Regions from separate parts of the Nocardiopsis sp. KDC1DS13DA1 genome, predicted to be linked through region 2. Evidence: riboswitches for the same ligand, from Rfam matches in the RefSeq annotation. Region 2 holds a riboswitch; the other holds the start of a gene.

Region 1 (15,517 bases), on a different contig from region 2:
TCGACCGCCGCCGACACCTCCGGATCCAGCTCACTGAGGCTCTGGTTGAGCACGGTCTTGTCGGTCGCCATTGGTGGCCTACTCCTCATCCTTGGTCAGAGCCTGGTACTCCTCGGCGGAGAGCAGGTCGGAGGGCTCCCCGGAGACCCGTGCCCGGAACAGCCATCCGTCGCCGTAGGGGGCGGAGTTGACCGTCTCCGCGGCGTCTTCGAGGGCCTCGTTGACCTCGACGACCTCGCCGTCGACCGGTGAGTAGATGTCGCTGACGGACTTGGTGGACTCCACCTCGCCGCAGGTCTCCCCGGCGGTCACCGCGGTGCCCGGCTCGGGGAGCTCGACGTACACGATGTCGCCCAGCGACTCCGCGGCGAACTCGGTGATCCCGACGGTGGCGACACCGTCCTCGATCCGGACCCACTCGTGTTTGTCGGTGTAACCCAGCTCCGTGGGAACGCTCACTTCGACTCTCCTTGGAGATATACCTTCATCCTGCCGTGCGCCCGTGCGGCGCCCCGGCCCGGCCTACGCCTGGTCACACCCCGTACGTGCCGGTCCCCGGTCGGGGATCCCGCCGTGTGGGGTGGGTGGGCCCCAGGGGTACGGGGCCCGGGCTGTTACGACTGCCGCTTGTAGAACGGCAGTTCGACCACGTCGACGTCCTCGCCGCGTCCGCGCACGTCCACGGTGAACGCGCCGGTCGTGATGTCGAGGTCGCCGTCCACGTAGGCCATGGCGATGGGGCGGCCCAGGGTGGGCGAGGGCGCGCCGCTGGTGGTGGTTCCGACGACGGCGCCGTCGCGCAGGACGTCCTGGCCCTTGCGCAGCGGGCGGCGGCCGCGGGAGACCAGGCCGATGAGGCGGCGTTCGCGGGCGGTGCGCGCGGCCTCCTCCAGGGCGGCCCGGCCGACGAAGTCACCCGGCTTGTCGAACTTGACGACGCGGCCCAGTCCGGCGTCGAAGGGGGTGAGGCCGGAGGTGAGCTCCTGCCCGTACAGCGGCATCCCGGCCTCCATGCGCAGGGTGTCGCGCGCGGAGAGTCCGGCGGGGACCAGGCCGTGCTCGGCGCCCGCCGTCATGAGGGCCTCCCACACGTGCGGTGCGCGGTCGGCGGGGCGGACGAAGATCTCGAACCCGTCCTCACCGGTGTAGCCGGTGCGGGCGAGCAGCACGGGCACTCCGGCCACGGTGTGCTCGTAGCCCGCGTAGTAGCGGATCCCGCCGAGTTCGGCGTCGGTGAGCGGGGCCAGGATGTCCACCGCGCGCGGGCCCTGGACGGCGATCAGCGCGTACTCCGCGGACCGGTCGGTGACCTCGACGTCGAAGCCCTTGGCCCGCTCGGCGAGGGCGTCGGCGACCACGGGGACGTTGGCCGCGTTGGCCACGACGAGGTACTCCTCCTCGCCGAGGCGGTAGACGATGAGGTCGTCCAGGACTCCGCCGTCGGTGGCGGTGATCATGGTGTAGCGGGCGCGGCCGACCCTCACCTTGGACAGGTGGCCGACCAGGGCGTGGTCGAGGGCCTCGGCGGCCTGCGGCCCCGACAGGTGGATCTCACCCATGTGGGAGAGGTCGAAGAGCCCGGCGGCCTCACGGACCGCCTTGTGCTCGGCGGTCTCGCTGGTGTAGCGCAGGGGCATGAGCCATCCGGCGAAGTCGACCAGGGTCGCGCCGGACCGTTCGTGGATCTCGCGCAGCGCTGTCGCGCGTGGCGCGGACGCGGGCTCTGACATGGGCACTCCCGAGAGGATGGGCGTCTGTCGTGCGTGGCGTTGCCATCCTCCCCCTCTGTCATCGGTGCCTGAGAGCTTCACCACGCGCTCGGCGTGGCTTGCACCTTCGGCGAGGGACGCGTGTCCCTGCTTTCCAGAGTGGTCTCGCCCGTACGGTCCAGTGTGCCTGAGAGGTTTCATCGGGGAGGGATTGCTCCTTCGGCGGCCCACATTGGCTACGCGGGCGCTCTCCCGTACGGGGTCAGCAACACGATCAGCCTAGCAGTGGCTGCTCGCGCCGCCCAAGGGTGGCCGATGTCTTACACGGCGCGCGGCCGAAACCGCCCTACGGCGGGGGCACGGCCGTTAGCTTGGGTTCGGTGGAAGAGGCAACCGGCACGTGGGGAGGAACGGGTGGGAACCGGTACCGGGCGGGGGAGACGGACGGCGGTTCCGGTGGGCCGGTCGGCGCTGACGGTCGCGGCGGGCGCGGTGACCGTTCTGCTGGGGACCGCGTGTTCCGCCGCGGTCCCGGAGACCTCCGGGCACGTCCGCGGTGACGCGCGGGCCGTCGACCGGGCGGGCGGCGACGTGCCCTCGGCGGAGCGTGAGGACCTGGAGTGGGTCTTCGACGACGCGGGGGTGGAGGGCACCTTCGTCCTCTACGACACCGGTGGGCGGTCGGCGACCGTCGTCGATCCGCGGGAGGCCCACCGCCGTAGCGTGCCCGCGTCCACGTTCAGTCTGGTCAGCTCGGTGATCGCGTTGCAGACGGGTGCGGTCTCCGACGTCGACGAGGTCGTGCCCCGCGGCGGCGAACCGCGGTCGGCCCCCGGGCGGGAGCGGGACATGAGCATGCGCGACGCCCTGTCCGCGTCCGACGCGCCCGTCGACCAGGAGATCGCGCGCCGGGTCGGTCCTGACCGGATGGCGGCCTGGGTGGACCGGTTCGACTACGGCAACCGTGCGACCGGCGGCGAGACCGAGGTGGACCGGTTCTGGCTGGACGGGCCCCTGGAGGTCACGCCCATGGAGCAGACCGTGTTCCTGGCGAGTCTGGCCCACGCGGAGCTGCCGGTGGAGGGGCGGCACCAGCGCGCCGTGCGCGAGATCGCGATGGTCGACGAGTTCGGCGGCCACACACTGTTCGCCAAGACCGGGTGGGGTGGGACCGTGGACCCCTCTCCGGGCTGGTGGGTCGGCTGGGTCGAGCACGGGCAGGACGTGCACACCTTCGCCCTGCGGATGGAGATCGAGGACGAGTCGCAGTTGGAGCTGCGCGAGCGGCTCGGGCGGGAGCTTCTGGTCGAGCTCGGCGTGCTCCCACCGGAGTCCGCCGTCTGAGGTTGCCGTCCCCGGTGGCCGAGCGCGGCGGCCGCCCGGTACCGGTCAGACGGGGACCTCCCGGTGCAGCCGTACCGGGACCGTCCGGGAGTAGTGCTGGGACGCGTCCATCAGGTTTCCCATGAACTTGAAGGTGTGCAGGACCATCCGGCGGTCGGCGATGCGCAGCCCCGGCAGCTCCTCCGACAGGCGACGCTCCACCCGGGTCAGGTCCGGGGCCGAACGCAGCCAGACGATGAAGTGCGTGTTCTCCGGGCCCGCGATCGTGCTGCACAGACGCAGTTCGGGGACGCGCTCGCCCAGGTCCCGCGCGGACTCCAGGACCCGGTCGTCCACCGACCCCCACAGCACCGCCGCGGTGGGCCAGCCCATCTCCGCGCGGGCGATGTCGCACCGCAGGCCGAGGACGCCCTCGCGCAGCAGCCGGTTGAGCCGCCGCGCCGCGGTGGTCGGCGCGATCCCCAGCCGCTCGGCGATGGGGTGGTAGCCCAGGCGGCCGTCGACGCACAGCAGGTCCACGATCCGCTGGTCGAGCGCGGTGACCCGTCCGCTCAGCGGCTCGGACCGCCCGTTGGCCTGCGCCAGTTCCCGCAGTCGGCGGCGCTGGACGGCGGACAGGGCGCCGACCTGCCAGCGGTGCGCCTCCGTGTGCACGCCGGTCACCATGTGCACGCGGTAGGAGACGACGTCGGGGAAGCCGCCGATCCAGCGCAGGAGGTAGTGGGCCAGCCCCTCTCCCGGCGCGACCGTGAGCAGGAGCTGGTGGGATCCGGCCGTGAACTGGATGCTCAGGGTGTCGGGGTTCTCGGCCAGCGCGGCGGCGACGTCCTCGACGGTGCCGTTGCGGCAGGTCAGCTCCACGTACGCCATGCTCCGCTCGGCCAGTGACTGCCGTCGGGGAAACGCCGTGATCCGTGCCAGGCCCTGCTCCTCCAACCGCCGCCACCGCCGGGCGAGCGTCGTGGGGTCCACGTCCAGGATCGGCGCGAGTTCGCTCCACGAGGCGCGCGGCGCCAACTGGAGCGCGTTGACCAGGGACAGGTCGAACTCGTTCAGAACGGTTGATTCCTGCATAGTGATCCGCTCTCAAACTCTTTTCCTGTGTTTCCAGGATTCTAAGCAGAGGTCGACATAGGTTGCCGCAGAGCCAGGAAAGCCACCTGAACAGCGTGTTTCAGCTTTGTTACTCGCCTGGGGGGCTCTGATTTCGGATAGCGGAAGGCCCGGGAAGCCGGGTCGTGGAGAAGGGGTCGACAGTGGCACCGGTGCCCTCGGGGGAGAGGATCGTCGTCGTCCGTAACGGGACGGTGGTGGACGGGACCGGAGCCGGACCGCGCCGGGGCTGGGCGGTCGTGGCACGGGACGGTCGGATCGACTGGATGGGGCCGCGGGAGCAGGCTCCCCGGGTGGGCGGGCCCCACCGGGAGGTCGACGCTCGGGGCGGCACGATCCTGCCGGGGTTCGTCGACGCCCACACGCACCTGACCATGTCCGGGGACGGCATGAACCCCGCCCATCTGGTCGACCAGCCGCCGCACTACGGTTACTACACCGCGATCCCGCGGCTGCGCGCCACCCTCGACGCCGGGGTCACCACCGTCCGCGACCTGGCAGGGCTCGACCTGGCGGTGGTCAGGGCGGTCGAGGACGGGATCGTTCCCGGCCCCCGGATCATCACCGCCTACCGCGCCCTGGGCCCCACCGGCGGCCACGGCGACTTCCGCACCTGCTGCGGTTTCGACTACGGCGCGGTCATGGGCCCCGACGGCGGCGTCTCCGTGCTCACGGACGGGACCGCCGAGGCGCTGCGCAACACCCGGGAGGTCATGCGCAAGGGGGCCCGGGTCATCAAGGTCATGGCCAGCGGAGGTGTGTGGAGCCCCTCCGACACGCCCTGGCACGACGGCCTCAACGTCGAGGAGATGGCCGCGGTCGTACGCGAGGCGGCCGCCCACGACGTCCCCGTCGCCGCCCACGCCCAGAGCGCCCGCGGCATCCGCAACGCCCTCACCGCGGGGGTCACCAGCGTCGAGCACGGCTACGAGATCGACGCCGAGGGCATCGACATGATGGGCGAGCGCGGCGCGTTCCTGGTCCCCACCCTGTCGACGGCGACCACGCCGCCCGACCCCACCCGCTCGGCCGCCTACGCGGTCGCCAAGAAGCTCAGGCTCCAGGAGCACCTCGGCGAGAACATCTCCGCCGCCGTCCGAGCCGGGGTCAGGGTCGCCCTCGGTACGGACTCCGGTATCTGCCCGCACGGTCGCAACCTGCGCGAACTCGCCCTGCTCGTCGAGCACGGGATGACGCCCGAACGCGCCCTGCGCGCCGGTACCAGCGAGGCGGCCGACCTCCTGGGCCTGGCCGACGAGATCGGCACCCTGGAGGTCGGCAAGCGTGCCGACGTCGTGGTCTGCACGGGCGACCCCACCGCCGACATCACGGTTCTGGGCGACCCGGACAACGTCACCGCGGTCGTCAAGGACGGTGTCGTCCACAAGGACGCCACCACCCGCCGATCCCCCTCCGGGGTCTCGGCCTGATCCCCCCGTTTCCCGTTCCCAGGTAGGTGAACCCATGAGCGCTCCGAGCCCACGACCGGACACCAGCGCCGAGGAGACCGCTCCCCGGCCCGGCCGCCTCGCCCGCGTGCTGGACGGTGTCGAGCGCGTCGGCAACCGCATCCCCGACCCGTTCGTCCTGTTCCTCCTGCTGTTCGCGATCGTCGCCGTCGTGTCGTCGATCATGGCCGCCGCCGGAGCCACCTACGAGGTGCCGGGCGGGGACGAGGGGCCCCAGGAGATCCGCGGCTTCCTCAGCTCCGAGGGGCTGACCTGGCTGAGCACCAACCTGGTCGCGAACTTCGTCGGGTTCCCGCCGCTGGGCGTGGTGCTGACCGTCCTGCTCGGCGTCGGCCTCGCCCAGCGGACCGGGCTGCTCAACGCGCTGGTGCGCAAGGCGTTCGGCGGCGCCCCGGCGTGGCTGCTGCCCTACGTCGTCGCGCTTGTCGCGGTCGCGGGCAGCATCATGAGCGACGCGGCGATGGTGGCGGTCCCCCCGTTGGCCGCGCTCGTCTTCAAGGCGGCCGGGCGGCACCCGGTCGCCGGCCTGCTGGGCGGCTTCGCCGTCGCCACCGCGGCCTTCAGCTGCAGCCCGTTCATCACCAGCACCGACGCCCTGCTGTCCGGAATCACCTCCACCGCGGCCGAGGCGGTGGACATCGGTACCGAGGTCACCCCGGTCTCCAACCACTTCCTGACCTTCACCATCGCGATCCTGCTCAGCGTCGCGGGCGGGTTCGTCATCGACCGTGTCCTGGAGCCGTCCCTGGTCCGGGCCAAGGTCAGCCGTGAGCAGGTCCAGACTGAGGGCGCCAACGCCCAGGACCGTCCCGACCTGAGTATGGACCCGGAGCTGACCAGCGCCGAGCGCCTGGGCATGCGCTGGGCCGGGGTCTCCCTGCTGCTCGTCCTCGCCGGTGTCCTGCTGGTCACCCTCCCCGCGGGCGCGCCGATGCGCAACGAGGAGGGCGGCTTCCTGCCGAGCTCTCCGCTGCTCGGGTCGGTCGTGTTCCTCGTCTTCCTGGCCCTGGCGGTCCCCGGCGTGGTCTACGGCCTGGTCACCCGCACCATCACCTCCGGCGCCGACGCCGCCAGGATGATGGGCCACACGATCAGGGAGATGTCCAACTTCATCGTGCTCGCCTTCGTGATGGCCCAGTTCCTCCAGTTGTTCAACTGGACCGGGCTGTCGACGTGGATCGCGATCAAGGGCGCGGAGGCGCTGGAGGCCACCGGGTTCACCGGTTTCGGCGCCATCGTGTGCTTCATCCTGCTCGCCTTCCTGGTCAACCTGTTCGTCATCTCCGGATCGGCCCAGTGGGCGCTGTTCGCGGCCGTGTTCGTGCCGATGTTCGCGCTGCTGGGGTACGAGCCGGGTTTCGTCCAGGCGGCCTTCCGGATCGGCGACTCCACCTCCAACGTGCTCTCGCCGCTCAGCCCCTACGTCGTGATCATCCTCGGGTTCCTGCGCGCCTACGAGCCGAGGGCCGGGGTCGGCACGGTCATCGCCAGGGCGCTGCCGTTCTCCCTGGTGTTCCTGGTCCTGTGGACCATCGTCCTGGCGTTCTTCTACTTTGCCGGGATCCCCGTCGGGCCGGGTATGGACGCCCGTATCTGACATCCACGGCCCCTCCCCGGGCACCCGTTTCCACGACATCCCAGACAAGGAGGCACGCCATGACCGGCGGCCGGACCCTGTACCGAGACCTGACCCTCGTCGACGGCACCGGCGCGGCCCCGGTCGCCGACGCCGCCGTCGCCGTCCAGGACGGTGTCGTCACCTACGCCGGACCGGCGGCGGGGGCGCCCGAGACCGCGCCCGGGGACCGGACCGTGCCGCTGGGCGGGCGGACCCTGCTGCCCGGGTTCATCGACACCCACGTCCACCTGGGTATGGAGGACAGCAGGGAACTGCTCAACAACGCCCTGGACCGCACCCGCAGCCTCCACGCGTTCGAGACCGCCGACCGGATGCGCCGCACCCTGGACGCCGGGGTCACCACGGTGCGCGACCTCGGCGGGGCCGACGCCGGGTTCCGCCAGGCCCAGGAGCGCGGCCTGGTGCGCGGCCCGCGCATGCGGGTGGCGCTGCGGCTGATGAGCCACACCGGCGGACACGCCGACTTCACCCTGCCGTCCGGGGTCAACCCGCACGAGTGCGGTGGGCACTCGGTCGCGGAGATCGCCGACTCCCCGCAGGAGGCGCGCGTGGCGGCGCGCCGGCTCATGCGCGACGGCGCCGACGTCATCAAGGTGTGTGCCACCGGCGGTGTCTCCAGCCCGTCGGACACCCCTGAGGACGAGGGGCTGACCGTCGAGGAGATCGCCGCGGTCGCGGAGGAGACCGCGCGGCACGGCGGCCGTCCCGTCGCGGCGCACGCCCAGGGCGCGGCCGGGATCCGCAACGCGGTGCGGGGCGGGGCCACCAGCGTCGAGCACGGCTACCTGGTCGACGACGAGGGCATCGACCTCATGCTCGACCGCGGCACCTTCCTCGTTCCCACCCTGGCCACCTTCGACTTCGAGGACCGCGTCCACCTGATGTCTCGCAAGGCCGTGGAGACCAAGCGGGCGCTGGCCGACCGCGCCTTCGAGCGGGTGTCGGAGGCGCTGCGCCGCGGGGTCCGGGTGGCACTGGGCACCGACGCGGGCATCTCCCCGCACGGCGCCAACCTGGCCGAGCTGCGGCACCTGGTTGCGGTGGGGTTGACCCCCATGCAGGCGATCCTCGCCGGGACGCGGGACGCGGCGGACCTGCTCGGGGCGGGCGACACCCTGGGCACGGTCGAGGCGGGCAAGACCGCCGACCTGGTGGTGTGCGACGGCGACCCGCTGGCCGACGTCGCACTCCTGGGCGACCCGGACCGCGTGGTCCTGGTCGTGCAGGGCGGGGAGACGGTCAAGGACATCCGTCCCTGATCCACGGCCCGGCCCGCCACGGTACGACGCGGGGCCCGGCACGCCGGGCCCCGCGTCGTGTTCTCTCGCCGTGCGCGGTTCAGACGGTGTTCTTGCGGCGCTGGCGCACGGCCTCGGCCAGCTCGGACAGCACGTGCTCGGTGGTCTCCCACCCCATGCACTTGTCGGTGATGGACTGGCCGTAGGTCAGCGCGGCCGGGTCCCCCAGCTTCTGGGCGCCCTCCACGATGAAGCTCTCCAGCATGACGCCGACGATGCCGGTCTGCCCCCCGGCGACCTGTTCGGCGATGGCGGAGGAGACACCGGGCTGGCGGGCGTGGTCCTTGCCGCTGTTGGCGTGGCTGGCGTCGATCATCAGCCGGCGCGGCAGGTCGGCCCGGCCGATGACGTCGAGCGCGGCCCCGACCGGTTCGGCCTCGAAGTTGGGGCCGCTGCGCCCGCCGCGCAGGATGACGTGGCAGTCGGGGTTGCCGTTGGTGACCACGACCGACCCGGCGCCGGTCGGGTCGACGCCGAAGAACGTGTGCGAGGCGGCGGCCGCGCCGACGGCGTCGACGGCGACCTGGACGTCGCCGTCGGTGCCGTTCTTGAAGCCGACCGGGGTGCTCAGCCCGCTGCTCAGCTGGCGGTGCACCTGGCTCTCGGTCGTGCGGGCGCCGATCGCGCCCCAGGTCACGGCGTCGGCGATGTACTGGGGGGTGATCGGGTCGAGGAACTCGGTGCCCGCGGGCAGCCCCAGCGAGTTGATGTCCAGCAGGAGCTGGCGTGCGGTGCGCAGGCCGTGGTGGACGTCGTAGGTGTCGTTCAGGTGGGGGTCGTTGATCAGGCCCTTCCACCCCACCGTGGTGCGCGGCTTCTCGAAGTACACGCGCATGACGATGCACAGGTCGTCGCGCAGGGAGGGCACGAGGCCGACCAGGCGCCGGGCGTAGTCCATCGCCGACTCGGGGTCGTGGACCGAGCAGGGTCCCACGACCACCAGGAGGCGGTCGTCCTCCCCGTCGAGTACCCGCTTGACCTCGGCGCGCGCCTCCTCGACCAGGGAGTTGCGCTCGTGGCCCAGCGGCAGTTCCCTGAGCAGGTCCCCGGGGGCGATGAGCGGCTGGTAACTCGCCACCCGTGTGTCGTTGGTGCTCGGCATCGTGTTCCCCTCGGTCCCTGGCTCGGTGCTGGCTGTCGCCGCGACTGACAGTAGCGCGGTCTGGGGCGGCCGGACGCGGTCGTGCGCGGTGTCGGTGCCGATGTGGGGAATGGGAAACACCACACCAACGGTGCGTGGAAAAGATTCGTCTCATCATGTGGGACGACAATTCCCGGAGTCATTCCGTTCCGAGGGGTCAGAGATCAGTCCTTCAGCCCCGGAAGGTCCTCTTCCCAGAACTCGCGCGGGTTGCGCTGGCCGTCGGTGGCCGTGCCGCGCTCGGCCTCGGCCCGCCGCAGTTGTACACGTCGGATCTTACCCGAGACGGTCTTGGGGAGATCGGTGAACTCCAGGCGGCGCACCCTCTTGTAGGGGGAGAGGCGTTCGCGGGCGTAGATCAGGATGGCGCGGGCGGTGTCCGCGTCCGGGGGCACGCCCTCGGCCAGGGCGATGTAGGCCTTGGCGACCGACAGGCGCAGCGGGTCGGGCGAGGGGACGACCGCCGCTTCGGCGACGAATTCGTGTTCGACGAGCACGCTTTCGAGTTCAAATGGTGAGATGCGGTAATCCGATGCCTTGAACACATCGTCGATCCGGCCGATATAGGTAATGTAGCCGCGCGCGTCCCGGGCGGCGAGGTCGCCGGTGTGGTACAGGCCGCGCCGGGTCACGTCGCGGGTCGTGTCGGGACCGTCGGCGTACCCCGTCATCACCCCCACCGGGTCCCCGGACAGGTCGACGCAGATCTCCCCGGTGTCGGCCGGTTCGTCGGTGGTGGGGTCGGTGAGCGCGATGTCGTAGCCCGGCAGCGGGCGGCCCATCGACCCCGGAACGACGCTCTGCCCGGGGGCGTTGCCGACGAGCATGGTCGTCTCCGTCTGCCCGAACCCGTCGCGGACGGTGATCCCCCAGGCGTCGCGCACCCTGTCGACCACCTCCGGGTTGAGCGGCTCGCCCGCGGCGAGCGCCTCGCGCAGCCCCACCTTCCACGAGGCCAGGTCGGTCTGGATGAGCATGCGCCACACCGTGGGCGGTGCGCACATGGTGGTCACGCCGCAGCGGACGACCTCGCCCAGCAGCCGTTCGGCGTCGAAGCGCTCCTGGTTCACCACCAGGACGGTCGCCTCGGCGTTCCAGGGGGCGAACACGCTGCTGTAGGCGTGCTTGCCCCACCCGGGGGAGGAGATGTTCAGGTGGATGTCGGCGGGCTGGACGCCGAGCCAGTACATCGTCGACAGGTGCCCGACCGGGTAGGAGCTCTGGGAGTGGGAGACCAGTTTGGGCCGGGAGGTCGTGCCGGAGGTGAAGTACAGCAGAAGGGGGTCGTCGCTGCCGGTCGGGTGCGGCGGGGTGAAGTCCAGGGCGGCGTGCTCCGAGTCGGGGTAGCTGAGCCAGCCGTCCATGTACCCGACGCAGACGCGCGTCCAGTGGCCGCGCAGGTGCGCGAACTTCTCGGTGTCGGCGGGGGAGCACACCACGTGCGCGACGTCGCCCCGGTCCAGCCGGTCGACCAGGTCGCTCTCGGTGAGCATGGGCGCGGTCGGACAGACGACGGCGCCGAGTTTGATCGCCGCGAGCGTGGTCTCCCACAGTTCGACCTGGTTGCCGAGCATGAGCATGATCCGGTCACCTGTGCGCACGCCCTGGCCGATCAGCCAGTTGGCCACCTGGTTGGAGCGCTCGGACAGGTGCCGGTAGGTGTACCTGGCCTCCGTCCCGTCCTCCTCGACGATCCACAGGGCGGTCCGGTCGGGGATGGTCTCGGCCAGTGCGTCGAAGTAGTCCAGGGCCCAGTTGAACCGGTCGGGCCGGGGCCAGCTGAACTCCCGGTGCGCTCTGGGCTGGTCCTCGCGGTGCCGGAGCAGCAGGTCACGGGCGGCCCGGAACTCCGCCGCGCCCGCGGCGGCCCTCTCTTTCGACATCGTCGGCGACCTCCGGTTCGGGAACGGTGGACGGGGCCCGCCCGTCCGGGTGCTCGGCCCGCGTGGGGCGCTGGGAACGCTGTGCCCAGCAGGTTCTACCCGGTAAGGGCGCGGGCGACGCCTGCGGGCCGTGGACCCGTACTATGGGCCGCATGGAGGAACTGCGCGGACACCACGGAACCTGGCGACTCGACGAGGAGACGGTTCGGCTCAGGTTCGCGTCGGGGCGCAGGGTTCCCACTCTGCTCAGGCACCTGGGTGAGTGCGTGGTTCCGCTGGCGGCGGTACGCGAGGTCGAGTTCGACCGCGGTGACCGCAAGCACGGGTGGCGGCTGCGGCTGTGGTTGGTCGACGGCGCCGACCCGTACGCGAACCTCGGCGTGTCCGGCCGGGACGGGACGACCCCCCTGCTGCTCACCGGCCCGCACGACGGGGAGCTCCTCGCCGAGTACGTCGCCGACAAGCTCATGTCCACGGCCGCGCTGGCCCGTGCGGCCGCGGACGGGTCCCCCGACCCGCGCGAGGTGGCCCGGGGACTGGTCGCCCGCCCGCCCTTCCAGGCCCGTACGGCGGAGGGGACGGCCACCTTCGACGGCACCCGTGTCCGGTTCCAGTGGGACGGCCTGTTGGCCGGTTCGGCGAAGGAGAAGGAGAAGGCGCGCGAGTTCCGGCTCGCCGAGATCGCCGAGGCCCGCTGGCTTCCGCCGGTCGACCTGACCGAGGGTCTGCTGCGCATCGACATGCGCGGCGTGACCGCCTCGGAGACCACCGACAGCGAGCACGACCTGTGCACCCTGGCCTCCCACGGAGCCAAGGGCAGCGACGAGACCCTCCTCATGGCGGCGACCATCAACGCCCACCTCGCCCCGGCACCGGAGGCGGCGGCGCTGCCCGGCGCCGTTCCCGCCCCCTCGCCCGAGCAGGGTGCGGAGACGATCCTCTCCACCATCCGTGAGCTGGGGCGGCTCCACACCGAGGGGCTGCTCACCGACGAGGAGTTCAGTGCCAAGAAGGCCGAGCTCCTCGGGCGTCTTTGACCCTGGTCCAGCAGCTCACCGGCCCGCGCGAAGCTCGGGGGCCGGAGGGCGGGCCTCCTCGTCCCCGGCGGTGCCCGCCGCCCGTTCCCCGCCGGCGGCCTGCCCGCGTCCCACGGGACCCGGCACGCCCCCGCACGTTTGCCCCAGCCTCCGGACGACCGTCCGGCGTCTCGCACCAGGAAAGGTCACAAGCCTTGCGCACCCTGTACCCGCCCATCGACCCGTACGACTCCGGAATGCTCGACGTCGGTGACGGCCACCAGGTCTACTGGGAGTTGTGCGGAAACCCCGCGGGCAAGCCCGTGGTGTTCCTGCACGGCGGCCCCGGAGGGGGCTGCAACCCGGCCCACCGGCGGTTGTTCGACCCGGAGCGGTACCGTGTCCTGCTCTTCGACCAGCGCAACTGCGGCCGGTCCACCCCGCACGCCAGCCGGATGGACTCCGACCTGTCCACGAACACCACGTGGACGCTGGTGGAGGACATCGAGCGCCTGCGCGAGATGATCGGCGTGCCGACGTGGCAGGTGTTCGGCGGGTCCTGGGGCAGCTGCCTGGCGCTGGCCTACGCGCAGACCCACCCCGAACGGGTCAGCGAGCTGGTCCTGCGGGGGATCTTCACCCTGCGCGACGAGGAGCTGCGCTGGTTCTACCAGCAGGGCGCGTCCATGCTCTTCCCGGACCTGTGGGAGTCCTACCTCGCGCCGATCCCCGAGGAGGAGCGCGAGGACCTCATCGCCGCCTACGCTCGGCGCCTCAACGCCCCCGAGCGCGACGTGCGCCTCGCGGCCGCCCGCGCGTGGAGCGTCTGGGAGGGGTCCACGGTCACCCTGTTGCCCAACGAGGAGATCCGGACCCAGCACTCCGACGAGGACTACGCGCTGGCGTTCGCGCGGATCGAGAACCACTTCTTCACCAACCGTGGTTTCCTGACCCCGAACCAGCTCATCGACGGCGCGGAGAAGATCCGGCACATCCCCGGGGTGATCGTCCAGGGGCGCTACGACGTCTGCACTCCCGTCCACACCGCCTACGACCTGCACAGGGCCTGGCCGGAGGCGGAGTTCCACATCGTCGACGACGCCGGGCACGCCTACAACGAGCCCGGGATCCTCGACCGGCTCATCGAGGCCACGGACCGCTTCGCCGGCTAGCGGCCGGTCCGGGTTCCGGGCGTGCGTCGCCCGGAACCCGGCACCGCGGCCGTGTCAGTCCAGGTAGCGGTCGAAGCAGGCCGCTTCGAGCTGGTCGGCGGAGCCGACCGCGCCCAGCTCGGCCAACCGCTGCCGCCCCCGCTCCCGGGACAGGTTCCACGAGGCCAAGCCCTCGCGGTCGGGGTCCTCCAGACGTTCCCTGAGTTCCAGGACCGCGCAGTCCCGGTCGTCGCCCTCCAACGCCATGAGCCCGGGGACCGCGTCGGCGGACAGGCTTCTCAGATACCAGGTGTCGACCGTGGCCAGGTCGAGGTCCTGGTGGCTCTCGGCGATGCGCAGGTCCGGGTTCCCGTAGGCGAACACGACCAGTGCCACCGCGGAGAGGGCGACCGCGGCACGCGGGAACCAGGCGGTGGACCTGCCGAGCGTGTTGACCAGACCCGCCACCGCGACCAGGACGAACACCGCGCCGCTCCACAGGATCCACGCCTCGGCGCTGGCCCGCATGCGCGTCAGCCCGAAGACGTCGATGTAGAGCTGGAGACGCATCATCGCCGAGGCGAGGATGACGAGGGTGAGCAGGCACAGCAGACCGAGCAGGACGTTGCGCGTGGTTCGCACGGCCCTCCCCCGGGCCGGGACCAGCGCCGTGGCCAGCGCGATGACGCCCAGGACCAGGAAGCTGACCAGGACGAGCTGGAAGAAGCCCTGCCGGGCGTACTCGGCGTAGATGAGTCCGGTGACCGACTGGACGTAGTCGTCGCCGCCGAACATCACCGCGCCCTGCACCGCGACGAACGCCGTGAACAGCGCGATGAGGGAGCCGAGCGGGATGCTCCAGACCCACGTCGGCCAGTTCGGTCCGGAGGAGGCGGTCGGGACCGGTCCGTGGTGTCGGTAGCCGGGCTCGGGGCGCCGCCGGGCGGCCAGGACGGCCGAGGCCGTGAACAGGACGGCCAGGGCGGCGCCGAGCAGGCGGAGGATCACCGTTGCGATGTCCAGGTTCTGGAACGGCCGGGTCAGGTAGCTGGCGAACACGGGGTCCGCGAAGGCGAAGAGCACACCGAAGACGACCAGCAGCAGGACGGTGACGACCGCGGTGAGCACGGCGGGGCCGACGAGCCCCCGGGCCCGGCCGGAGCGCAGGGAGTCGAACAGCAGGCGTGGGCTCGCCGGAAGGTGCCGCAGGAGCGCCAGGCTTCCGGAGAGCACACCGGCGGGTCCGCGTCGGAAGGCCGGGTTGCGGACGGCGAAGGCCAGCGAGGCCAGGAGGAAGGCACCGGTCAGGGTCCACACGAGGACCCAGCCCGCGTCACGGACGGCGGCGGTGGCCAGCAGCGCGGTGGCGAGCACGCCGAAGACCGCCGACCAGGCCCGGCTGTAGCGTTCGGGTTCCGGTTCGGGTGCGGGAACCACGGGCTGGAGGGCCGGTGCGGGGGCCCCGGAAGCGGGCCCGGTCCAGTGGGGGTGCCGCTGCGGGTACTGCGGCCAGGGGTGGTGTCCCCACCCGGTGCCGTACGCCCCGGAACGGTGGGGGCCGTCACCGGGACCGGGCGGCCAGGGGGCACCGCCGGGTCCCTGGGGGTGGTGCGGAGGGTGCGCCCGTGCGTTCTCGGCGGCTGCGCCGGATTCGGAGGCTTCCCGGGGCGTGTCCGTTCCGTCGCCCTGCTGGGGAGCGACGGTCTCGCAGGTCGTCTGGGAGTCCTCGGGATGCGCCGCCTTCCGGGCCTCGG
Region 2 (15,517 bases):
GGTGAGCAGCCGAGCGCCCCGGCCTTCTCAGGCCGTACGGGGGTAAGCGGGTGGGGCAGGGCAGGGCCCCGTGCAGAGGGAGACTGGGTTTCGGGGAAGCCCAGACCCCACCCGCTCACCGGGCGCGGCCATGGCACACGCCCGCAGAAGCGCGGGGAACGACCCCCGCGCGTGTTCAGGATTCGCCCACCGACGCCGCCAGCGCACCCGCGATCCGCCGCGCGGCCTCGGAGGTCCGGGCGACCGGTGAGAGCGGAACACCCGCCAGCGCCGACGTCACGCCCTCCTGGAGCGGCCAGCGCATCCACCACCACAGACCGCCGCGATGCGGGCGCAGCAACGCGCGCTGCGGACGCGAGGCCGGGCCCGCCTCGACGGAGCCGAACACACCGTCCTCACGCGCCTCCACCCCCCGCGAACGCAGCTCCGCGGCCAACCCGCGCAGAGCACGGCCGACCGGATCCACCCGACCACCCGCCTCGGGCGCCGGAGCGGCTCCGGCGGACGCGGGTCCGACGCCGCCCACGCGCCCGTACGCGGCCAGACTCGGGCTACCCGCCGATGGGGTCTCAACGGTCACAGGGCCTCCCTCCCAGGTAGTCCGGCATGCACCGGCGACCTACGACCTCTGCCACTCTGCCGTATCCGGAGAGTCACCGAGCGCACCTATGCGTATCCCGCATGCCCTCTTCTTTCTGGCACATAGCCCCCGAGCACCGCGCGAATCCCTAACCTAGGCTCATGCTCCAACCAGACGGCGATCTCCCACCCGACCTGTGGACCCGACCGCGCATCGCGGCCGCACTGGCCACCTGCGACATGCCGACGGTCATCGAGGGCGTGCGCGAGGCACGCGGATGGTCGCAGGGCGACCTCGCCCGCGCGGTCGACTACTCCCAGAGCTGGGTCTCACGCGTGGTCAACGGCCAACAGTCCCTCACCGTCACACAGGTCCAGGACCTCGCCCGCCGCCTGGAGGTCCCCCTGCACCTGATCCGCTTCGCCGACACCCCGCCGCGGGACGGCCCCGCACCGAAGGGAGTGGACGGTACGAGACGCCGCGACTTCGGACGCGCAGTCGCCGCCGGCACCCTCATCACGACCGTGCCCCACCCCCCGGGCCGGGACGGCGGCCAGCACCCCGTCAACGAGACCACCGCCCCCGCACTGCGGTCGATCACCGGCGGACAGCGCCGCATGGACGCCATCTCCTCCGCCCGCCACCTCCTGCCCAGCGCGGTGGCGCACGTGCATCTGTCCGAGCACATGCTCACGAACGCGCGCGGCACCCCCTTCTTCACCGAACTCAGCGCCGCCGCCAGCGAAGCCCGCGGATTCGCCGGCTGGCTCCACGCCGACCAGGGCGACATGGGCTCCGCGCGCATGCACTACCGCACCGCGGTCGTCCGCGCCCGCCAGGCGGGCATGCGCCTGCTCGACGTCTACATGCTCGGCTCCCTCGCCGCCTTCGAGATCGACACCGCAGAGGACCCCGAACTCGGCCTCGGACTCGTCCGCGAGGCCGAACAGGTCCTCGGACCCGCCGCCCACCCCACCGCCCGCGCCTGGCTCAACTGCGTGGCCGCCCTCGCCCACGCGGGCACCGGTGACGCCCACGCCTCCGCCCACGCCCTCGGCCAGGCCGACCGCGAGGTCTCCCGCCCCGGCAACAGCGACCCGCCCTGGCCCTGGGTGTTCGCCTTCGACGAGGCCAAGGTCGCCGGCTACCGCGCCCTCGTCGGCGTGCGCCTGCGCCGACCGCACGACGCCCGCGCCGCCTTCGCCGAGGCCTTCACCCCCACCTCGTCCAGCGCCAAACAGTCCGCCGTCCTCCAGGTCGAACTCGCCTCCGCCCACGCCGAGGCCGGAGACGTCGACGAGGCCTTCCGGCTCGCCCAGGACGCGCTCACCACAGGCGTGCGCTTCGACTCCGAACGCGTCATCGGCCGCGTCCGCTCCTTCCGCCGCCGCTACCGGGGCCTGCGCGCGAACTGCGTCGACGCACTCGACGCCCGACTCGCCTCACTCGTGACCGGTCTGCCCACCGCTGGGTAGATAGGCGCACAACGACCAGCAGGGAGGTTTCGTGATCCGTATCGGCATCACCGGACACCGAGCACTGCCCCCCGACGTCAGCGAACGCGTCGCCGACCTCATCACCGCCCACCTGGAACCCCACGGCTGCGCGATGACCGGCGTCACCTGCCTGGCCGACGGCGCCGACACCCTCTTCGCCGAAGCCGTCGTCGCCGCGGGCGCCCCCCTGGAGGTGATCGTCCCCGCCCTGGGCTACCGCGCGGCCCTGCCCGCCGAACACCACCGCACCTACGACCGCCTCCTGGGCCGAGCCGTCCTCGTCCGCACCCTCCCCAACACCGCCTCCACCCCCCGGGCGCACATGGCGGCGGGCAGGGAACTGGTCGACCGATGCGACCAGCTCATCGCCGTCTGGGACGGACAACCCGCCCGGGGCCCCGGCGGCACGGCCGACGTCGTGGCCTACGCCCGCGAACGCATGCGCCCCGTCTTCGTCCTGTGGCCCCGGGGCGCCCACCGCTAGGCGGTGTCCGCCCCGGACCTCCCCGGACGGGGAACGTACCCGCCCCTCAGCCCTCACCCGTCATCGCCGCGTTGACGTCCACGGCCCGCAACACCCCGAACACGCCCCCGTCCTCACCCACCACCAGGTACTCGGGCAGCGGATGACCCGTCAGGACGCCGAGCAGCTCCTCACCCTCCAGTCCCACCGGCACCACCGCATGCCGGGTCACCGCCCGCGACACACTCGACACCGGAACCCACGCCCGGCGGCCCTGCCCGATCGCCTCGGCCGCGGCCGGATGCACGATCGACACCGGAACACCCCCGGCGTCCACCACCACGATCGCCTCAGCGCCCGACTCCCCCGCCCGACGCTCGGCCTCCGCCAACGGCGTGTCCGCCAGCACCGTCACCGCCGGCCGCGCCAACGTCCGCGCCCGCAACCCCGGCACCCGTTCACGCATCCGGGCACCCGACAGCGCCTCCGTCGAGCCCATCCACATGAAACCGCCCAGTACCAGGCCCCACACGATCGCCCACGGGCTGGGCGGGCCCCCGGCCGACCACGCGAACAGGAACGGCAGGGCCACGACCACCAGGGCCAGCACCCGGCCGCCCCACGCCGCCACCACACTGCCCGTGAACGCCCGCCCCGTCACCTTCCACACGCCCGCACGCAGCAGCCGCCCACCGTCCAACGGCAGCCCCGGCAACAGGTTGAACACCCCCACCAGCAGGTTCGCCACCCACAACTGGAACAGCAGCTCCCCCGTCACACTGAACGGATCGGCCACCGACGCCAACACGTACGCCCCCGCCGCCAGCACCAGCGACAGCAGGGGCCCCGCGAACGCGATCCAGAACTCCCGCCCCGGCGTGGGCGCCTCACGCTCGATCTCCGAGACCCCGCCCAACACGTACAGCACGATGCGCCGCACGGGTAGCCCGAACCCCCGGGCCACCACCGAATGCGCCAACTCGTGCACCAGCACCGACGCGTACAGCAGGATCGCGAACACGAACGCCAGCAGGTACGCCGTCGGCCCCAACGCCAGCCGGTTCTGCACGATCCCGCCGTAGACCAGCGTGATCAGCACCGCCACGATCACCCACGAGGAGGTCACGTACACCGGGACGCCGAAGGGACGGCCCAGCAGGAGCCCCGGCTTCCCGGAACGCCCGCCGGCAGCGGGCCTGGAATCGTCGTTGCCATTGGTCACGACCCCAGACTAGGCCGTGCCGCACGAACCGGACGTCCGACCGCCCCCGCGCGCTCCCCCTCTCTCGTAGTCTCGAACCATGACCACCGTGCCGCTCCCGTCCGCCCTCTCCCCCTCACGGGCCGCCGACTTCCTCCAGTGCCCGCTGCTGTTCCGGTTCCGCACGATCGACAGACTCCCCGAACCCCCCAGCTCCGCCGCCCTGCGCGGCACCCTGGTCCACGCCTGCCTGGAACGCCTCTACGAACTCCCCGCCGAGACCCGCACCCCCCGCACCGCCGTCAGCCTCGTCGACCCCCAGTGGGAACAGCTGCGCGCCACACGGCCCGAGGTCGACGACCTCTTCGCCGACGACACCGCACGCGACACGTGGCTGGAGTCCGCCCGCGCACTCGTCACCCGCTACTTCGACCTGGAGAACCCCACCGCCCTCGAACCCCGCGACCGCGAGATGCGCCTGGACGTCGCCCTGCCCACCGGTCTGCGCCTGCGCGGCTACGTCGACCGCCTCGACGTCGCCCCCGACGGGCAGATCAGGATCGTCGACTACAAGACCGGCAAGTCGCCCCACCCCCGCTTCGAGGACAAGGCCCGGTTCCAGATCTTCTTCTACGCCGTCATGATCTGGCGCGACCTCGGCGTCGTCCCCGCCCGCCTCCAACTCGTCTACCTCGGCGGCGACGGCGCCGTCCGCTGGTACGACCCCACCGAGGACGAACTCCGCGCCGCCGAGGCGGAGATCGGCCAGATCTGGGAGCGGATCGAGGAGGCCGGACGCACCGGCGTGTGGCAGCCCAAGCGCAGCAAACTCTGCGGCTGGTGCGAACACCAGGCGATCTGCCCCGAGTTCGGCGGCACCCCGCCACCCCTGCCCACGCGCTGAGCGGAGTCCTCCCGGGCCTCCGCCGCACCCCGGCCCGCCCGCCGCCCGAGCAGCCGCTCCCCGGCGGGACGGGCACACGCCGCGGACGCCTCCGCACCGGTACCCGCGCGGCCCGGACCCCGCGGCACCCCGCCTACGGCACAATCGAGCCCGTGCCCGTCTCAGTGCTGCTCGTCGACGACCAACCGCTCGTGCGCGCCGGATTCCGGATGATCCTGGAGTCCGCCGACCACCTCTCCGTCGTGGGTGAGGCCTCCGACGGCCGCGAGGCCCTCGACGCCGCCCGCCGCCTCCTCCCCGACATCGTCCTCATGGACGTGCGCATGCCCGGCATGGACGGCATCGAGGCCACCGGCCGGATCACCTCCTGGGCCGAGCAGCGCGGACACCGCGTACGCGTGCTGGCCCTGACCACGTTCGACCTCGACGAGTACGCCGTGGGCGTCCTGCGCGCGGGCGCCGCCGGATTCCTGCTCAAGGACACCCCGCCCGCCGAACTCCTCGCCGCCGTCGACGTCGTCGCCGACGGCGGGGCCGTCGTCACCCCCGCCGTGCTCGAACGGCTCCTGCGCCGTTGGGCACCCCACCTCCCCGCCGCACCCGGCACCGCCCCAGCGCACGACGACCCCCTCACCGCACGCGAACGCGAGGTCCTGCGCCTGGTCGCCCGCGGCTGGTCCAACGCCGAGATCGCCGCCCACCTGGTCCTGGGCGAGACCACCGTGAAGTCGCACGTACGCAGCCTGCTCGCCAAGCTGGGACTGCGCGACCGCGTCCAGGCGGTCGTCCACGCCTACGAGACCGGACTGGTCCGCCCCGGGGAGTAGGCGGTGTTCTCCGGGCGCGCAGGAGGGCCGGGCCCCCGCCGCGCCTCAGCCCCCGGTACTGATCAGCGGCGCGTCCCGCGACAGCTCCCGGAACCCGACGCCGCGGTACAGCCCGCGCGCCGCGGGATGCCCCGGCGCCCCCAGGCAGGCGACCGTCGCGTGGACGGCCCCGGCCGCCCGCGCCAGACGCATCCCGTGCAGGAGCATCGCCCGTGCCACCCCCCGGCGCCGGTGGTCCGGATGCGTCCCGACCGGCTCGAACTCGACGGTCCGGTTCGCCTCGTCGAGCCACATGATGGTCGAGGACGCCATCGTCCCGTCCCGCGCCTCCACCAGGATGTGCAGGTCGCCGCGGTACCCCGCCGCCCGCCGGACGCCCTGGTAGTCCCCGGCCGTGTACACCGTGGGGGCCCAGGCGTCCCGATGGGCCCGGACCGCGGCCTCCGGCCCGGCCTCGTCGGCGGTACGGAACCGGAACCCGTCCGGCAGTACCGGCCGCTCCACGTCGGTGAGGTCCCGCTCGTTGAGTTGGATCCAGTACCCGGTGTCGCCGAGCGAGGCCGGGTCGGTCACGTAACCGTGCGCCGCCCACCGCTCCAGGGCGAACCCGTCGGCGGCGCTCGGGACCGCCGTCCGCACGGCGCCCGCCGCCGTACCGTCGTACCAGTCGATCACCTCGTCGACCAGCCCGGCGTGGTCGGGGTGGACCTGGTGCACCAGATCGGCGTCGGTGACGAGCTTCACCGACCCGTCGCCGCGCCGCACCCGGCGCGGAAGCCGGGCCCAGCCCCACGCCACCAGGTCCCCGCCGGAGAACCACAGCCGGCGCCGCCAGGCGGCGCCCTGGTCGGCCTGCCCCCTGCCCCAGGTCCAGGCCAGCTCACCGAACGTCGCGTCGCCGTTCACCAGGTCCGGTCGGGCGGCGGTGACGCGCTGCGCCAGCCCCTGCATGAGCCGCACGTCCGCGGCGGTCACCAGCTCCGAGTTCGCCATGGGGCGCCATACTGTCAGGGCGGCGTCGAGCCGTCGACCCGTTTTCCGGGCCGCGCCGGGCGGCACCGGGCACGGCGCGTCGCTGTCGGCCGCCCCCGCACCCTGGAAGGATGATCCGGTGACCGACCTCACCGGCGCGAACCTCCCGGACAGGCGAACCCCGGACCGTCCGGCGACGTCTCCTGTGCGTTGGAACGACGCGCCGGCCACGACGTGACCAGGCGGAACGCGAGGGGAGGACTGACATGCCCAGCAAGCGAGAGCGCACCGTGGCACCCAGTGAGGACCGCCTGCTGAGCAGGATGCGCGACTGGCGGGCGGCCCACGAGCACGAACTCGCCCCCGACGGTCTGGACGAGGAGGCGCAACTCCCCGACGCACGGGCCATCGACACCGTGCTGCGCGTCGGGGAGCTCATGCTCGCCAGCGGTGAGGGCACCGAGGCCGTCAGCGAGGCCATGCTCAGCCTCTCCGTCGCCTTCGACCTGCCGCGCGCGGAGGTGTCGGTCACCTTCACCACCATCACCCTCTCCACCCACCCCGGAGGCGACCAGCCCCCGGTCACCGGCGAACGCGTCGTCCGCCGCCGCACCCTCGACTACTTCCGCGTCGGTGAACTGCACACGCTCGTGCAGGAGGCCGCGCTCGGCCTGCTGGACCTGGAGGAGGCCGCCACCCGCCTCGACCGGATCCGCCGCGCCCGCATGCCCTACCCCAACTGGATGATCGCGGTCGGCTTCGGCCTCATCGCCTCCAGCGCCAGTGTGATGATGGGCGGCGGCCTCATCGTGGCGGCCGCGGCCTTCCTCGCCACCGTCCTGGGCGACCGCACCGCGGTCTTCCTGGCCCGGCGCGGTGTCGCGGAGTTCTACCAGATGGCGGCCGCCGCCGTGGTGGCCGCCACCATCGGCCTCGCACTGCTGTGGATCAGCTCCGAACTGGACCTGGGGCTCCGGGCCAGCGCGATCATCACCGGAAACATCATGGCCCTGCTGCCGGGACGCCCCCTGGTGTCCAGCCTCCAGGACGGCATCAGCGGCTTCTACGTGTCCGCGGCCGCCCGGCTCCTGGAGACCTTCTTCATCCTGGGCGCGATCGTGTCGGGCGTGGCCGCGGTCGCCTACACCGCCATCCGCCTGGGCGTGAACATCAACCTGGACTCGCTGCCGTCGGCGGGCACCTCCCTGGAGGTACCGGTGCTCCTGGGCGCCGCGGGCATCGCGATGGCCTTCGCGATCTCCCTGGCGGTCCCTCCCCGGCTGCTCCCCGCCATCGGCCTCCTGGGCGTACTGATCTGGGTGATCTACGCCGGCCTGCGCGCCACCCTGGAGGTCCCCCCCGTCGTGGGCACCGTCGCGGGCGCGGTCGCCGTGGGCGTCCTGGGCCACTGGCTCGCACGGCGCACCCGCAGACCGGTCCTGCCCTACCTCATTCCCGCCATCGCCCCCCTGCTGCCCGGCAGCATCCTGTACCGGGGGCTGATCCAGATCACCCAGGGAACGGTGGTCTCGGGCCTGCTCAGCATCGTCGAGGCGGTCATGGTCGGCCTCGCCCTGGGCGCCGGGGTCAACCTCGGCGGCGAGCTCGTCCGGGCCTTCCAGCACGGCGGCCTGGCCGGAGCGGGCATGCGCGGCCGTCCCGCGGCCCGCAGGACACGCGGAGGGTACTGAGCACCGAATCTGTCCGCAGTCGGCCAGAACCTCCACGCGACCAGCGGGTATCTCACAGTCAGAGCACGAGGTCGAGAAGGTTTCGCCTCAAACCGCAGCAACATGTGATGTCAGCCACTACCCTTGGCGTCAGCTCAACGCCGAGCGTTCTGGACCGAAAGGCCTTCCATGTTCACGTGCAGCCACGAACCCGCCTGTCCGTCCTACGCGGACACCGACCGCGAGGCCGCCCGGGTGATCGCCAGCCACCCCGAGCAGGGATGGAGCCTGCTGTGCAACGGTGTCGTCCTCTTCGAGGACACCGGGGAACTGCTGCCCGGGGGCCAGATCGTCGCCCCGCACCGGCCGGACGTCGTCCACGTGGCGGCCTGACCCCGGTACCTCCCGTCCCCGGGGCCTCCCGCGGGCCCGCTCAGGAACCGTCGCGCGTCCCGTGCTCCGGCCACCCCTCGGGCAGCGGGTCCTCCCCCATCGCCTCGTGCAGTCGCCGCCGGAAGTCGGCGTGCGCGTCGGCACCCCACACCGTGTCACTCGGCGTACGCAGAGCCTGTTCCATGGCGGAGCGCAACGCGGAGGGGCGCGCCTCGCCCTCCACCAGCGGGACGGCGAGCAACGCGTGCATCCGGGTCACGACCGCGAACAGTTCCCCGGCCAGGACCGGGGTGCTGGAGGTGACCGCGGCCTCCTCCAGGTAGGGCTCCCACCACGGGAACCCCGCGGCCTTGTTCGCGTCCTCCTCGGGGGCGGGCGCGAACCCCCGCCGCATCCGGCGGCGCACCTCCTCGGCCGCCTCGGGGTCGCGGTCGGCCAGGCCCGAGCGCCAGACGCGCTCGGCCCCGTCCGGCTCCCCGCGCAGGGCGAGCAGCCCGGCCAGGAGCTCCACGGCGGCGCCGGAGGCCGCGGGCTCCGGCCGCCCGGTCCCGTCGGTGCCCGGTTCCGGGGCGGCCACCGCGTCCAGGTCGGCGATGGCGTGCTCCAGGTGGGCGGCGGCGCGCAGCAGCCGCAGCTCCGGGATGTCGGCGACCGCCAGTCCCCGCTCCACGGCGGCCCCGGCGGCCTCGGGCCGCCCCCGCTCCAGCAACCGTCCGGCCAGGTCCCGCGCGGCCTCGACGACGGTGTCCGCGTGCAGGGCACTCATCGACCCCTGGTCGGCCGGCAGGTCGAGCGCAGCCTCCCAGTGCACCTCCGCCCGGTCGGTCTCACCCCGTTCCTCGGCGTCACGGGCCAGGCCGTGGTGGGCGACGGCGGTGTAGGCGGGTCCGCCCAGATCCAGCAGACGGCGCCAGACGCGTGCGGCCTCCTCCCGGGCGCCCTCCTGCTCCAGTGACAGGGCCAGGTGGTAGGCGGCGCGCGGAGCGTGGCGGGCGTCGCCCGTGGCCAGGGCACGGCGGGCGGCGTCGCGGGCGGCGGGCAGGTCGCCCCGCTGGTCCTCGACCACCGCCAGGCCGAGGAGGGCGCGGGCCTGCACGGCGGGTGGCGGGTTGGCGGCCACGACCCGCCGGTAGAGCCCGGCGGCCTGCTTGAGGTGCCCGTTGGAGGCGAGGTCCCGGGCCTGGTCGCACAGGACCGCGGGGTCGTCCGAGGAGGGGGTGTCCGCCTCCGGGGAGTCGGCCGGGTCGACCGGGAGGGGCGCGTGCCGCCGGGGACCGTCCGTTGGAGGTGACGGCGGGCGACGGGCGGAGGAGTCCTCGGAACCGGAGCGTGAGGGGGAGCCGGACGTGGTGGTCATGCGCGGTCCGCTTTCCAGGGGCGTCGGTGGTCGCTCGGTGGGGTGGGCACCATCGGTGTCGCCGCCACTGTAACGCGCGCGGGGGGCGGCCCGGGCGGAGGCGGAGGCCGGAGCGGTGGGTGCCGCGGGACTCTCCCCCTCCCCCGCGGCGCGACCGAGCATCACCTTTACGTCGTAGATTTCTGACATGTCCGAAAGAGGGCACCGGTTCCGGGTCGGCGCTCCGGTGTCCGGACACACCGGTGGGAGGGGACCCCGGCGGATCCCCTCCCACGGAGGCGGTCGACCGTCAGAGCTCGAAGGCCTCCGGCGGCGGGCAGGAGCAGACCAGGTTGCGGTCACCGTAGGCCTGGTCGATCCGGCCGACCGGCGGCCAGTACTTGTCCTGGCGCAGCGACGGCAGCGGGTAGGCCGCCTCCGCCCGGCCGTAGCCGTGCTCCCAGGTGTCGGCGGTCAGCGCCTCGGCGGTGTGCGGGGCGCCCCGCAGCGGGTTGTCCTCGGCGTCCCACTCCCCCGCGGCCACGCGGTCGATCTCCCCGCGGATGGCGATCATCGCCTCGACGAACCGCTCCAGCTCGGCGAGGTTCTCGCTCTCGGTGGGCTCCACCATCAGGGTGCCCGCCACCGGGAACGACATCGTCGGCGCGTGGAAGCCGTAGTCCATGAGCCGCTTGGCGACGTCCTCGTTGCTGATGCCGCTGGCCTTCTGGAGCGGGCGGATGTCGATGACGCACTCGTGCGCCACCAGGCCCCCGGCACCGGTGTAGAGCACGGGGTAGTGCGACTCCAGGCGCTTGGCCAGGTAGTTCGCCGACAGCACGGCGGTCTCGGTGGCCGCGCGCAGTCCGTCCTCCCCCATCATCCGGATGTAGGCCCAGGAGATCGGCAGGATGCCCGCCGACCCGAACGGCGCGGCCGAGACGGGGCCGACCCCCGTGTGCGGGCCCGCCTCGGGCTGCCCCGGGTGGTTGGGCAGGAACCCGGCCAGGTGGGAGCGCACCGCCACCGGTCCAACGCCGGGACCGCCGCCGCCGTGCGGGATACAGAAGGTCTTGTGCAGGTTCAGGTGGCTGACGTCGGCCCCGAACTCACCGGGCTTGGCCCAGCCCAGCAGCGCGTTGAGGTTGGCGCCGTCCACGTACACCTGGCCGCCCGCCTCGTGGACCAGGCGGCACACCTCGGTGATGGTGTCCTCGTACACGCCGTGGGTGGAGGGGTAGGTGACCATGATGGCCGCCAGGTCCCCGGCGTGCTTCTCGGTCTTGGCCCGCAGGTCCGCCAGGTCGACGTTGCCGTTGGAGTCGCAGGCCACCACGGCCACGCGCATCCCGGCCATGACGGCGCTGGCGGCGTTGGTGCCGTGCGCGGAGCTGGGGATGAGGCACACGTCGCGGTGGGCCTCGCCCCGGGAGCGGTGGTAGCCGCGGATCGCCAGCAGACCGGCGAGCTCGCCCTGGGACCCGGCGTTGGGCTGGAGGGAGACCGCGTCGTAGCCGGTGACCTCGGCCAGCCAGGCCTCCAGGTCGCGCACCAGCGCCACGCTGCCCTGCGCCTGGTCCAGCGGCGCGAAGGGGTGCAGCCGCGCGAACTCGGGCCAGGTGACGGCCTCCATCTCGGCGGTGGCGTTGAGCTTCATGGTGCACGAGCCCAGCGGGATCATCGTGCGGTCCAGGGCCAGGTCGCGGTCGGACAGGCGGCGCATGTAGCGCAGCAGGGAGGTCTCGCTGCGGTGGGTGTTGAACACCTGGTGGGTGAGGTAGTCCACCCCGCGGCGCAGGTCAAAGGGCACCCGGTCGGCGCTCTCGTCCACGGTCAGCCCGGCGCGGGAGGAGCCGCGCTCGAACTCGCCGAAGGCCGCCAGGACGCGTTCCAGGTCGGCGGGGGTGGTGGTCTCGTCCACGCTGACACCGACCGTGGCCTGGTCGACGGCCAGGAGGTTGTACCCGGCCTCCAGGGCGCGCTCGACGACGGCGGCGGAGCTGGGCACGCGCACGCGCAGGGTGTCGAAGAAGGCGCCGTGCACGACCTCGAAGCCGCGCTCGGCCAGGCCGTCGGCGAGCGCGGCGGCGCGGGTGTGCACCTGGCGGGCGATGGCGCGCAGGCCGTCGGGCCCGTGGTAGACGGCGTACATCCCGGCCATGACGGCGAGCAGCACCTGGGCGGTGCAGATGTTGCTCGTGGCCTTCTCCCGCCGGATGTGCTGCTCCCGGGTCTGGAGGGCGAGGCGGTAGGCGGGGCGGCCCGCCTGGTCCACCGAGACGCCGACCAGACGGCCGGGCAGCTGGCGGCGCAGCTTCTCGGCGACCGCCATGTACCCGGCGTGCGGGCCGCCGAAGCCGAGCGGGACGCCGAAGCGCTGGGTGGAGCCCACCGCGATGTCGGCGCCCAGGTCACCGGGGCTGCGCAGCAGGGTGAGCGCGAGGATGTCGGCGGCCACGACGGCGAGCGCGCCCCGCTCGTGGGCGGCGGCGACGATCTCGCCCGGGTCGCGCACGACACCGCTGGCGGCCGGGTACTGCACCAGGACACCGAAGGCGTCACCGTCGGGCAGGCCCCGGGACAGGTCCGCGACGACGACCTCGATGCCCAGGGGCTCGGCGCGGGTGCGCAGCACGTCCAGGGTCTGGGGGAAGACGTCGGAGTCGACGACGAAGACGTCCGCCTTGCTCCTGGAGGCGCGGCGGGCCAGCGTCATGGCCTCGGCGGCGGCCGTGGCCTCGTCCAGCAGGGAGGCGCCGGAGACGGGCAGGCCGGTCAGGTCGCAGACCATGGTCTGGAAGTTGAGCAGGGCCTCCAGGCGGCCCTGGGAGATCTCGGGCTGGTAGGGCGTGTAGGCCGTGTACCAGGCCGGGTTCTCCATGATGTTGCGCAGGATGACGGGCGGGGTGAGGGTGTCGTAGTACCCCAGGCCGATCAGCGAGGTGCGCACCTGGTTGCGGTCGGCCAGGCCGCGCAGTTCGGCGAGGGCCTCGGCCTCACCGAGCGCCTCGGGCAGGTCGAGCGGCGCGTCGCGGCCCGGACCGGTGAGGATGGACTCGGGAACGGCGGCGGCCATGAGTTCGGCGGTGGAGCCGTAGCCGACGGTCTTGAGCATCTCCGCGGTCTCGGCGGGGGTGGGCCCGATGTGGCGGTCGGCGAAGACCCGGGCGGGGGCGCCGGCCGTGTGCGGCGTCGGGTCTGGCGTGGACTGGTCAGGCACGGAGACCTCCTGGTGACAGGGCCGAGCGGGTCGGCGCTTTCCTCACGGTCTCCCCCTCTGTCACCGGGCATGGTACGGCCCAGGCTTCAGAGCGGCCTCCTCCACGCGGTCCGTGGTGCCTGAGAGGTTACTGGGGAGTATTGCCCCGTCGGCGCCCCTGCCGGGGTCTCTCCCGCGTGGTATTGACGGCCTGTTGACGCTGTGTGTGAATGTAGGGACAGGATGAATGTCGGTTTTCATCCCTGCTGTGACCAAACGGTACTCGATAGCCGCACGGGGAACCGAGCCAGGGTCTCGCGTGTCCGGCGGCCCCGCACCGGCTCCTGGTCCGCAGACCCCTCAGCCGCCGGTGTTCCCGATCGCCCGGCGGATGGTCTCCACCGCGTGGTCGCGGACCGCCGTGTTGGCGGGGTCCCACACCGTGGCGAACCGGGACGCGGCGACCAGGTAGTCCCGGTGGCCGCCCGTCGGCCCGGTCAACCGGATCCGCTGTGTTCCCACCGCGTGCGCCGCCGCCACCTCTCCGAGTCCGGCGGAGTGCCCGACCCGGCGGAACAGGAACGGCACGATCGGCGTGAACAGCAGTCGCCGGTCGGTCAGCACGAGGGTACCGCCGTAGCAAGAGAGGTCCCGCGCTCCCCAGGGCACCCCCACGACCCACCGTCCCAGCTCGCGCTCGCCGTCCCCCGGTCCGTACCGCACCATGCGTCCTCCCGCGGTCTGCGCACACCCTCGTGGGATCGGACGTGCGCGTGGCGGGTCCGGTTCCGCGGCGGGTCCGCGGTCAGCCCGTGCGGCGCTCCCGGCGCCGGCGCGCCAGCTCGTCCACCGGCTGGGACGGCGCGGCGGGCAGGTCGGCGCGCTCCTCGGCCGGGACCACGCCCAGCGCCTCCTCCAGTTCGCGCCACACGTTGCCCAGGGCCAGGCCGAACATGCCCTGGCCGCGCTGCATGAGGTCGACGACCTCGTCGGGCGAGGTGCACTCGTAGACACTGACGCCGTCGCTCATCAGCGTGATGCTGGCCAGGTCGGGGGCCGGCCTGCCACGCAGGTGGTCGACGGCGTTGCGGATCTGCTGCAGGGAGATGCCCGTGTCCAGGAGGCGCTTGGCGACCTTCAGCAACAGGATGTCGGGGAGACTGTACAGAGGGGCGTTGTTGGCTCCGGTGCGCACGCTCGGCTCGACCAGGCCGGTTCTGGCCCAGTAGTCGAGCTGACGGTAGGTGATCCCGGCGGCGGTACACGCCGCTGGGCCCCTGTACCCGACGTCCATCGGCAGCGCCACCACGTCCTCTTCGCACAGTAGGCCCTGCTGCCCCGCTAGCCGCAGCGCGGACCGCCTGTCATGGGTCTCCCGCTTGCCGCCCGCTACCGCCACGCCGACCTCCGGCTCCTCGTCCCACGGCGGTGTCGACAGGGGATGTCCACTCAGGGAAAGGGTGCGCCGCGGGTTCCACTGCACCGACCGTAGGACGACCGGCCGACAGCGTCAACGAAGGCACGCGGCGCGTCGCCAAGTGCACGCGACGCCCGTGTCCCGTGTGCGCGCCGGACCCGGTCCGCGGCCGCCCGGAGGTCCCGGCCGTGACCACCACGTCCCCCTCCCTTGACCCGATAACCCAATCTATCAGTGACGACCACGGCAAACCCGCAGGTCACAGCCGTGTCGTCGGATGTGTCTCCCACCCCCGGAGCGCGCCCTGACACGACGGGTCCGACCCCGTCGCGCGGGCCCCGGGGAGAGCTACTCGGCGCGTCGGCCGAAGTCCTCGGGTGAGATGTTGTCCAGGAACTCCCGGAACGCCTCGACCTGGTCCTCCTGCTCGTCGGGGATCGGCATCCCGGCCTCGTCGATCACGTCCTCGTGGGCGTAGATCGGTGTGCCGGTCCGCAGCGCCAGCGCGATCGAGTCGGAGGGCCGCGCGCTGACCTCCACCCCGTTGCTGAACACCAGTTCGGCGTAGAAGATCCCGTCGCTCAGACCGGTGATGTTCACCGTCTGCAACCCGGTGTCGAGCGCCTCCAGGACGTCCCGGAACAGGTCGTGGGTCAGCGGCCGGGCGGGCGCCACCCCCTGCTGCGCCAGGGCGATCGCCGTGGCCTCCACCCCGCCGATCCAGATCGGGAGGTAACGGTCTCCGTCGGATTCCTTGAGCAGGACAATCGGTTGGTTCGAGGGCATCTCAACCCGGACGCCGACGACCTCCATGTGCTTCACAGCGGCTCCGTCCCACGAGTCGTCATGCCGGATGGGCGCTCGTCCCTGCTCCCCCGTTGGATCAGGACCCGAGGGCGAAATCGGCACCCTTCGTTACAAAGCTCTCCGGAGGCGGGGGTCCGCAAACCTGGTCGCCCCGCCCACCCGTCGCCCGCTTCGCGGGTGGGGAGGCTACCACCCTCGGCCGGGAGCCTCCGGCTCCGCCCCCACCTCGACGGCCGCTGCGCGGGAGGGGAG

What was found. A riboswitch is a leader RNA that binds a small molecule or an ion and turns the genes downstream of it on or off. The one in region 2 is predicted to bind glycine.
Region 1: linked by a shared signal. The riboswitch ahead of gcvT (glycine cleavage system aminomethyltransferase GcvT) and the one ahead of gcvP (aminomethyl-transferring glycine dehydrogenase) in region 2 are both predicted to bind glycine.

The regions. Positions count from the first base shown of each region.
Region 1 is NZ_JBVMUY010000022.1:69,943-85,459, reverse strand. It holds partial or broken gene ACTVAJ_RS15390 (serine hydroxymethyltransferase) at 1-71, opposite strand, end outside; gene gcvH (glycine cleavage system protein GcvH) at 79-459, opposite strand; gene gcvT (glycine cleavage system aminomethyltransferase GcvT) at 615-1,730, opposite strand; glycine riboswitch at 1,874-1,974, opposite strand; gene ACTVAJ_RS15375 (penicillin-binding transpeptidase domain-containing protein) at 2,124-3,053, shown strand; gene ACTVAJ_RS15370 (Lrp/AsnC family transcriptional regulator) at 3,099-4,127, opposite strand; gene ACTVAJ_RS15365 (metal-dependent hydrolase family protein) at 4,310-5,596, shown strand; gene ACTVAJ_RS15360 (AbgT family transporter) at 5,631-7,232, shown strand; gene ACTVAJ_RS15355 (metal-dependent hydrolase family protein) at 7,292-8,533, shown strand; gene ACTVAJ_RS15350 (3-deoxy-7-phosphoheptulonate synthase) at 8,613-9,674, opposite strand; gene ACTVAJ_RS15345 (AMP-binding protein) at 9,878-11,596, opposite strand; gene ACTVAJ_RS15340 (DUF4429 domain-containing protein) at 11,749-12,633, shown strand; gene pip (prolyl aminopeptidase) at 12,828-13,784, shown strand; gene ACTVAJ_RS15330 (DUF4153 domain-containing protein) at 13,839-15,517, opposite strand, start outside.
Region 2 is NZ_JBVMUY010000004.1:309,974-325,490, reverse strand. It holds gene ACTVAJ_RS03305 (hypothetical protein) at 176-580, opposite strand; gene ACTVAJ_RS03300 (helix-turn-helix domain-containing protein) at 742-2,055, shown strand; gene ACTVAJ_RS03295 (hypothetical protein) at 2,087-2,560, shown strand; gene ACTVAJ_RS03290 (site-2 protease family protein) at 2,607-3,671, opposite strand; gene ACTVAJ_RS03285 (RecB family exonuclease) at 3,841-4,644, shown strand; gene ACTVAJ_RS03280 (response regulator) at 4,797-5,471, shown strand; gene ACTVAJ_RS03275 (GNAT family N-acetyltransferase) at 5,517-6,464, opposite strand; gene ACTVAJ_RS03270 (threonine/serine exporter family protein) at 6,710-8,134, shown strand; gene ACTVAJ_RS03265 (DUF5999 family protein) at 8,303-8,506, shown strand; gene ACTVAJ_RS03260 (tetratricopeptide repeat protein) at 8,547-9,863, opposite strand; gene gcvP (aminomethyl-transferring glycine dehydrogenase) at 10,153-13,062, opposite strand; glycine riboswitch at 13,159-13,247, opposite strand; gene ACTVAJ_RS03250 (hypothetical protein) at 13,402-13,767, opposite strand; gene ACTVAJ_RS03245 (MerR family transcriptional regulator) at 13,847-14,335, opposite strand; gene ACTVAJ_RS03240 (bifunctional nuclease family protein) at 14,807-15,280, opposite strand.